Regions from separate parts of the Bradyrhizobium sp. 170 genome, predicted to be linked through region 1. Evidence: riboswitches for the same ligand, from Rfam matches in the RefSeq annotation. Region 1 holds a riboswitch; the other holds the start of a gene.
The links. Region 1 has a riboswitch for cobalamin ahead of IVB05_RS07255 (DUF1636 domain-containing protein). Riboswitches for the same ligand answer to the same signal wherever they lie in the genome.
Positions count from the first base shown of each region.

Region 2: another riboswitch for cobalamin. It lies ahead of IVB05_RS02245 (TonB-dependent receptor); the one in region 1 lies ahead of IVB05_RS07255 (DUF1636 domain-containing protein).

Region 1 is NZ_CP064703.1:1,512,503-1,516,640, reverse strand. Features, by position in the region: gene cobN (cobaltochelatase subunit CobN) at 1-119, opposite strand, end outside; gene cobW (cobalamin biosynthesis protein CobW) at 119-1,147, opposite strand; gene IVB05_RS07255 (DUF1636 domain-containing protein) at 1,144-1,518, opposite strand; cobalamin riboswitch at 1,611-1,829, opposite strand; gene cobO (cob(I)yrinic acid a,c-diamide adenosyltransferase) at 1,873-2,526, shown strand; gene IVB05_RS07245 (cobyric acid synthase) at 2,531-3,979, shown strand; gene cobD (threonine-phosphate decarboxylase CobD) at 3,990-4,138, opposite strand, start outside.
Region 2 is NZ_CP064703.1:489,420-493,557, reverse strand. Features, by position in the region: gene IVB05_RS02255 (ABC transporter ATP-binding protein) at 1-703, opposite strand, end outside; gene IVB05_RS02250 (iron ABC transporter permease) at 700-1,743, opposite strand; cobalamin riboswitch at 1,890-2,089, shown strand; gene IVB05_RS02245 (TonB-dependent receptor) at 2,202-4,138, shown strand, end outside.

The DNA of each region.
Region 1 (4,138 bases):
AAGGCGGCAAGATCGCTGTCCGAAAACGAAAGCACCACGAGATCGGCCGGATCCTGGCCGATGTCCCGTGGCGTCGCGGTCTCCTCCAGCCCGCGGCTCTCGCGGAAGACGACGTGCATCAGATGCCAAGTCCTGTCCTGATCGCGGCCTCATCGATATCGCCGTGCTCACCGATCACGACCAGCTTTGACTGTCGTGGCTTAGCGCCCCAGGGCCTGTCGAACTGATGCCGCACGCGCTCGCCGACCGATTGCAGCAAGAGCCGCATCGGCTTGCCTTCAACGGCGACATAGCCCTTGGCGCGCAGCACATTCTGCTCGCGCGCCAACCGCTGGATCGATGCGATGAGCGCATCGACATCGGTGACTTCCGGAAGCTCGATGACGACAGAGGTAAAGTCATTGTGCTCGTGCTCGCCGTCATGATGCGACGGGCGCGCGGCGAGATCATCTTCCGCCGCCGCTTCAAGACCCAGGATCACGCGCGCATCGACCGCGCCGTCCACGACGGGCAGCATCGGCACGCGGCGTGGCATCTCGGCTTCGATCGCAGCCCGCGCTGCTTCAAGCCCTACCGATCCGGCAAGGTCCGCCTTGGTCAACAGCACGATGTCGGCGCAGGCGATCTGGTCCTCGAACACTTCTGACAGCGGCGTCTCGTGATCGAGATTGTCGTCGGCCGCACGCTGCGCTTCCACCGCATCCGGATCCGGCGCGAAGCGACCGGCCGCGACGGCCTCCGCATCGGCCAGCGCGATCACGCCATCAACCGTGATCCGGGAACGAATCTCCGGCCAGTCGAATGCCTTGAGCAAGGGCTTCGGCAGGGCCAATCCAGATGTCTCGATCAGGATATGGTCGGGCTTCACGTTGCGTGCGAGCAATTGCTCCATGGCCGGAATGAAATCGTCGGCCACGGTGCAGCAGATGCAGCCATTGGCAAGCTCGACGATGTTTTCGGCCGGACAATTGGCATCGGCGCAAGATTTCAGGATGTCCCCATCCACGCCTTCGCTGCCAAACTCGTTGACGAGCACGGCAAGCTTCTTTCCATTGGCATTGGTGATCAAATGCTGGATCAGCGTCGTCTTGCCCGATCCAAGAAAGCCGGTGACGACCGTGACGGGGACTTTTGCGAGCGAGTTCATTCGGCGGCCTCCGGCACGACGGCAATAGGTGGAATGCGGGCGCGCGATTGCTTGCGAAAGATCTCCGGACGGCTGCGCCACGGCACGATGCCGTCGGACGCAGCCGCATAGGCTGACGCGCCGGCGATCACATCGCGCGCATTGGTTTCCGACAGACGGCCGTAGACATAGCACCACCGTCCCGGCGCGCTGAGCGCGACCGAGCAGCCCTGACTGCACGCGGACAGGCATTCGACCGGAACCACACCGACGCCATCAGGCACACCGGCCTCGAGAATGGCGGCATGCAGGCGCTTGCCGGGCGTGGTCTCGCCCTCGCCGAGCGTCTGGCCGGCACGGCAGGTGATGCAGACGTGAAGTGTGACAGTCATCGCCCCTTCCAGGATAAACAGCGGGAGCGATGAGGTGCGCGAATCCATCCGAAGGAAGGCTCGCTTCCCCGTCGCGGAACACCCCGTCCGCCGGTCTCAAACGTTGCGCTGGCAGGTCTCCCGGCTTGCGGAGCAGGATTTTGTCCTTCGATGTCCGCCTTCCCGACCCCGTTCGGGGCAGTGGCTTCGGGCATCTCTCCGGTCACGGTCGCGGGGGCGGCTGCTTTTCGAACCCAAACCTCTCGATTTGAGCCCTATCGCATTCCCTCTTCGCCTGTCATAGGACAGGAACCAACGCAGGCCCACCATTTGCCCAAGCTAGCTACTTGTCAAGCCGAAGGACCACGTCAGATGATGACTGAACAGGATGCCGCCGAGGACGAGGACGTCGTGGCCTCCGAGGCTTCGAGTGGTGCCCGCCATGCGGCGAAAATGGCAAAGAAAAAGCTCGCCCGCGACAAGATCATGGCGACCAAGAGCAGTGAGAAGGGACTGATCATCGTGCATACCGGCGCGGGAAAGGGAAAATCGTCCTCCGCCTTCGGCATGATCGTCCGCTGTGTCGCGCATGGCTTTCCCTGTGCGGTCGTGCAGTTCATCAAGGGCGCCTGGGATACCGGCGAGCGACGCCTGCTCACCGGGCATTTCGGCGATCTCTGCCAGTTCCATGCGATGGGAGAAGGCTTTACCTGGGAAACCCAGGACCGCGCCCGCGATATCGCCGCCGCAAAGGCAGGCTGGGACAAGGCGAAGCAACTGATCCTGGATTCCCGCTTGCGCATGGTCGTGCTCGACGAGATCAACATCGCGCTTCGATATGACTACCTGGACATAGCTGAGGTCGTCGACTTCCTGAAGACCTCGAAGCCGCCGATGACGCATGTCGTTCTCACCGGACGCAATGCCAAGGAGGAGTTGATCGAGATCGCCGATCTCGTCACCGAGATGACGCTGGTGAAACATCCGTTCCGTTCTGGCGTCAAGGCCCAGCCGGGCGTCGAGTTCTAATTCGATGGCGCGCGCATTGATGATCCAGGGAGCCGGCTCGGACGTGGGTAAATCGCTCATCGTCGCGGGTCTCGCGCGTGCCGCCAAGCGACGCGGCTATCGCGTGCTCCCATTCAAGCCGCAGAACATGTCGAACAATGCAGCCGTGACTGTCGATGGCGGCGAGATCGGCCGCGCGCAGGCGTTGCAGGCGTTGGCTGCCGGCGTCGAGCCGCATACCGATATGAACCCGGTCCTCTTGAAGCCGGAAACTGATGTCGGCGCCCAGATCATCGTGCATGGCAAGCGCATCGCCACGGCCCGCGCGCGCGAATACGCATCCCTGAAACCTTCGCTGATGGGCGCGGTGCTCGAGAGCTTTGCGCGGCTGAAAGATCGCGCCGATTTCGTGCTCGTCGAAGGCGCCGGCAGCCCGGCCGAAGTGAACTTGCGCAAATCAGACATCGCCAATATGGGCTTTGCCCGGAGAGCCGACGTTCCCGTGGTGCTGATTGGCGATATCGACCGCGGCGGCGTCATCGCGCAGCTCGTCGGCATCAAGACCGTGATCAATGCGGACGATGCCGCGATGGTCCAGGGTTTTCTGATCAACAAATTCCGCGGCGATCCCACACTGTTTGACGACGGCTATCGGCTGATCGAAGCCCGGACATCCTGGCGCGGCTTTGGGGTGCTGCCCTACTTCACCCGGGCCGGCGAACTGCCGGCCGAAGATGCGCTGGGGCTCGGTGAGGCGCGAAAACCTGGTCAATGCAAGATCGCGTTTCTCGCGCTGTCGCGGATCGCCAATTTCGATGATCTCGATCCGCTCAAGCTCGAGCCCGGCGTCGACCTCGTGATGGTCCGCCCGGGAGAGGCCATTCCCGGCGACGTCAGGCTCGTGATCATTCCCGGCTCGAAATCGACGCGCGGCGATCTCGCCTTCCTGCGCGCGCAGGGCTGGGACATCGATCTGCTCGCGCATCACCGCCGTGGCGGTCATGTGCTCGGCGTCTGCGGCGGCTACCAGATGCTCGGGCGGAGCGTGGCCGATCCCGAAGGGATCGAGGGCCCGGCTGGCGAAACGCCCGGTCTCGGCCTTCTGAACGTGACGACGGTGATGACGGAGCAGAAGACGCTCACCCGCGTGACCGCGCAGCACGCGGAAACGAGGCACCCGATCGACGCCTACGAGATTCATATCGGTCAGACGGACGGGCCGGACCGTGCGCGTCCATTCGCTCTGCTTCATGGCGCGCCGGAAGGCGCGGTCTCAAGCGACGGACGTGTCTGCGGCAGCTATCTGCACGGCCTATTTACGTCCGACAGTTTCCGCAGCTCGTTTCTCAGGCAATTGGACATTCCGGTTGCCAACCAGCGGTATCATGGGCGGGTGGAGAGCGCGCTCGATGCGCTGGCCGATCACATCGAGGCCCATCTCGATGTCGAAGGGCTGCTCGCGCTCGCACGTTGAGCGCCAAACGTCAGCTCGAGAGAGCCTCGGCCAGCCGCGTCCATTCCGATTCATCGCCTGGCAACCCCAGCCGCAACCAGCCCGGCCTTTGCTCGAAGATCCGTGACCAGATGCGCGCACCGGCCAGCCGCGCCTGCGCGGCACGCCCGTCGCCGGTCT
Region 2 (4,138 bases), 1.0 Mb from region 1:
TCACCTGCTCGGACAGCGCCGCCGCCGGCCCGCCCTGCGACACCAGGCGGCCTTCACGCAGCACCAGCACATGGTCGGCAAACCGCGCCGCCAATCCCAGATCATGCGTCACGACAATGACGAGCACGCCCTTGTCGGCGGTCGCGCGCAAATTCTTCATGACGTCGATCTGATGCCGCGGGTCAAGCGAGGCAGTCGGCTCGTCGGCCAGGATGACCGGTGCCTCCACCGCCAGCGCGCGGGCCAGCGCGACGCGGCTGCGCTCGCCGCCGGACAATTCGGTGACGCGGCGATCGCTGAACTCGATCACGTCGACCGCCTGCATCGCCCGCAGCACCGCCTCCGCATCCCTTGGCGACAGCCGCGCCGGATCGGTGGCGCCATGTGGATAGCGGCCGAGTGCCACGATATCCCGCGCCGGCAGCGGCCAGTGCACGACATGCCCCTGCGGCAGATAGCCGAAGCGTTTTGCGCGCTCGCGCAGCGGCAGCGAAGCCAATGCGACGCCGCCGATCTCGATCTCGCCTTCGGACGGGATCAATCCCGCCAGCGCCCGTAGCAGCGTGGTCTTGCCGGCGCCGTTCGGCCCGACCAGCGCCACCAGATGGCCCGGCGACAGCGACAGCGAAACATCTTTCAGCACGACGCGGCCAGCGAGCCGCACGCCGAGCCCCTTTGCGGTCAGCAGTGCCGTTTCGCTCATGCGACGCCTCCGCCGAGCGCGCGGCGTTCGCGCATGATCAAATAGAGGAAGAACGGCACGCCGATGATCGAGGTCAGCACGCCGACCTTGATATCGGAGGTCGAAGGGATGATGCGCACCGCGATGTCGGCCGCGAGCAGCAGCGCGGAGCCTGCGAGCGCGCTCGGCACCAAAAGTCGCCCCGGGTCGTAGCCGATCAACGGCCGCATCAGATGTGGTGCAACGAGCCCGATGAAACCGATGGTGCCGGTGACGGCGACCGCGCCGCCGACGCCGAGTGCGACGCCCGAAATCACGAACAGCCGCAAACGCCCGACATCGACGCCGAGGCTTTGCGCGGTTTCCTCGCCCAGGCTCAGCGCGCGAAACGCATGGCGCTGGCTGAACAGCATGATCGCACCGGCAATGATGAACGGCAGCGCGAGCGTAACGTGCTGAAAGCTGCGGTCCTCCAGCGACCCCAGCAGCCAGAACGCGATCTCCAGCACCACGAAAGGGTTGCTGGAGAGGTTCATTACCAGCGCGGTGGCGGCACCCGCAAAGCTCGAAATCGCCAAGCCGGAGAGAATGAGGATCAAAAGCCCCGCATTGCGGCCGGCGATCGAGAGCAGCACGAACACCGAAACGAACGCCGCACAGATCGCCGCGACCGGCAATGCGTAGGATCGCACGTCGGCCAGCCCCAGCGCGATCACCAGCACGGCGCCGAACGCTGCCGATTGCGGGGCGCCGAACAGCGAGGGCGACGCCAGCGGATTGCGCAACAGGCCCTGCAGCGACGCACCTGACAGCCCGAGAATGGCGCCGATCGCCAGCGCCAGCAGCGTCCGCGGCAGGCGGATTTCGCGCACGATCACCTGCGACACGTCGCTGCCGCCGCCGAACAGCGCTTCCGCCACCGCAAGCGGCGACAGCCGCACCGGCCCAATGCCGAGCGAGATCAGCACCAGCAGCACAACGAGAACGGCAAGCGCCGCGGTCGCGCCGATCCGCCGGCGCGCGGCATCCTCGTTGGTCACGGTTACAGCCTCAACACTCATCGATCGTCCTAAAGCAGTTTTACCCGCCCCGGTACAGGAGCTCAGGCAAGGAGCGGGCAGCAGTGCTCATGCGGCAAAAATAGCGCACTCGTCCAGTTGACATCGCGAGCGCGCCCAAGGCGGATTGACTCGAACTTTGACAAACTTCTACCATAGTTCCTGACGGTTCCCGTTTTGGGGATCAAAAGGGAATGCGGTGCGGGGAAACTCCCCAATTCCGCGGCTGCCCCCGCAACTGTAAGCGGCGAATCCTTCGTCATAGGCCACTGGGAATCTCGGTCCTGGGAAGGCGACGAAGGGTGACGACCCGCGAGCCAGGAGACCTGCCGTCAGCCGTGGTCACACGCGAAGATGTCGGTCGGGGAGTACAGGCATTAGCTTCACCTAAGCTGCTCAAAGCACATGGTGAGACTTGGTTCGCTGTGACGTGCCACTGACGTCATACCGAGGCCTGAACCATGTCTTCCATCATCGCCACGCGGCAGCGCCGCTACTGGCTTGCCTCCAGTTTCCTGATACCTGTCGCGTCGCTCGGCATTTCCGGCGCGCAGGCACAGCAGACGCCATCCGAGCAATTGCCGCCGATCGAGATCACCTCGCCCACCGACCCGAACCGGACCCGCGCCAAGCCGACCTACGATGAGCCATCAACCTCGCGACGCGTCGTACCGGCGGCTGCGCCGTCGACCGGCACGCGGCCCGCGGCAGGGGCCAGCTCGAACGTCGCATCGCAAAGCGTTTCGCAAGGCGCGGGCGGCAGCGGCGGCCGTCAGTTCTCCGGCATCGTCGGCACGGCGTCGACCGTTATTACTGCCGAAGAGATCGCGCATTCGCCGGCCCAAACGTTGCAGGAAATCATCGCGCAAACGCCTGGCGTGCAGCTGACCAGCCTCTATGGCGGCGTCAACGGCGCCAAGACGTCGGTCGACCTCCGCGGCTTCGGCGCTTTCGCCACCTCAAATACCCTGGTGCTCATCAACGGCCGAAGGCTCAACGACATCGACATGGCCGGCGTCGATCTCTCGACCATTCCGCGCGATTCGATCGAGCGTATCGAAATCACGCGCGGCAACAGCGGCGCGGTGCTCTACGGCGACAATGCCGTCGGCGGTGTCATCAATATCGTCCTGAAGAACGGCGTCAGCGGCCCGCCGGTCGCCATGCGCGCGGAGGCCGGTGTCGGCTCCTTCAACCAGCGTATGGCCTCGGTCTCGACGGCGCTGAATTCGGGACCATGGTCGACGTCATTCTACGGCAACGCCATCAAGTCTGACGGTTACAGGGTCAACAACGCGCTCGATCAGCGCAATGGGGTCGGCAATCTCAATTACACCACACCAGACCTCAAGGCCTTCCTTACGGTGACCGGCGACGACCAGAAGCTCGGTTTTCCGGGCGGACGCACCGTCGATCCCTCGATCGGGCTAAATCAACTCGTCACCGATCGCAGGGGCACAAATACGCCGTTCGATTACGGCAACCAGCAGGGCGCCAGCGCGACCGCCGGATTCACCAAGACCCTGTGGGACGGCGCTGAACTGATCGTCGATGGCGGCGTCAGAGATAAGAAAACGCAAAGCGGATTCTTCGGCGCGATACCGTTTGCGTCGCCATTTCCGAGCTTCTCCTCCACCTATAACGACGCATCATTGCAGACCTGGTCGATCACGCCACGATTGAGCATCAAGAACTCGATCCTCGGGGTGCCCTCACAGATCCTGACCGGTATCGATTATTACGATGCGACGTTCCGCCAGGACCGCGGGGCGTTCAAGGGCCTTGCGCCGACCCACATCTACGACCTGTCGCAGCAGACGCTGGCCGGCTACTGGCAGCACACGGTAGGCCTGTTGCCGACGACCGATTTCTCCTATGGCGCCAGGATTCAAAACACCAGCCTGAGCGCCCGGGATCGGTTCGACGCCAACGCGCCCGGTTGCGCCATGTTCTTTAATTGCAGCGATCAAGCCTCCCCGCTGGACAGCAACGAGACCCAGTACGCCTTGCACGTCGGGCTCGAGCACCGGCTCAACAACACATTCTCGGTGTTTGGCCGCGCCGCGCGCGCGTTCCGTACTCCGACCGTCGATGAACGCGTCTCCAGCGGCCCCTTCTTCGTTCCAGGGACCTTTCAGCTGAAAACCCAGACCTCGCACGACATCGAAGGCGGCTTCCGCGTCAAGGCCGGCGCGTTCCAGATGCAATCGAGCATCTACGGTATGGACCTCGAGAACGAGATCCATTTCATCCCAGCGCTGTTCTTCAACGTGAACCTCGGTCCAACCCGCCGCTACGGCTCCGAGACCAGCGCGTCGCTGCGTGTCAGCGACAACCTGTCGCTGCGGGCGGGCGCGGCCTACACGCGTGCTGTCTTCCGCGAAGGGCCGTTCGCCGG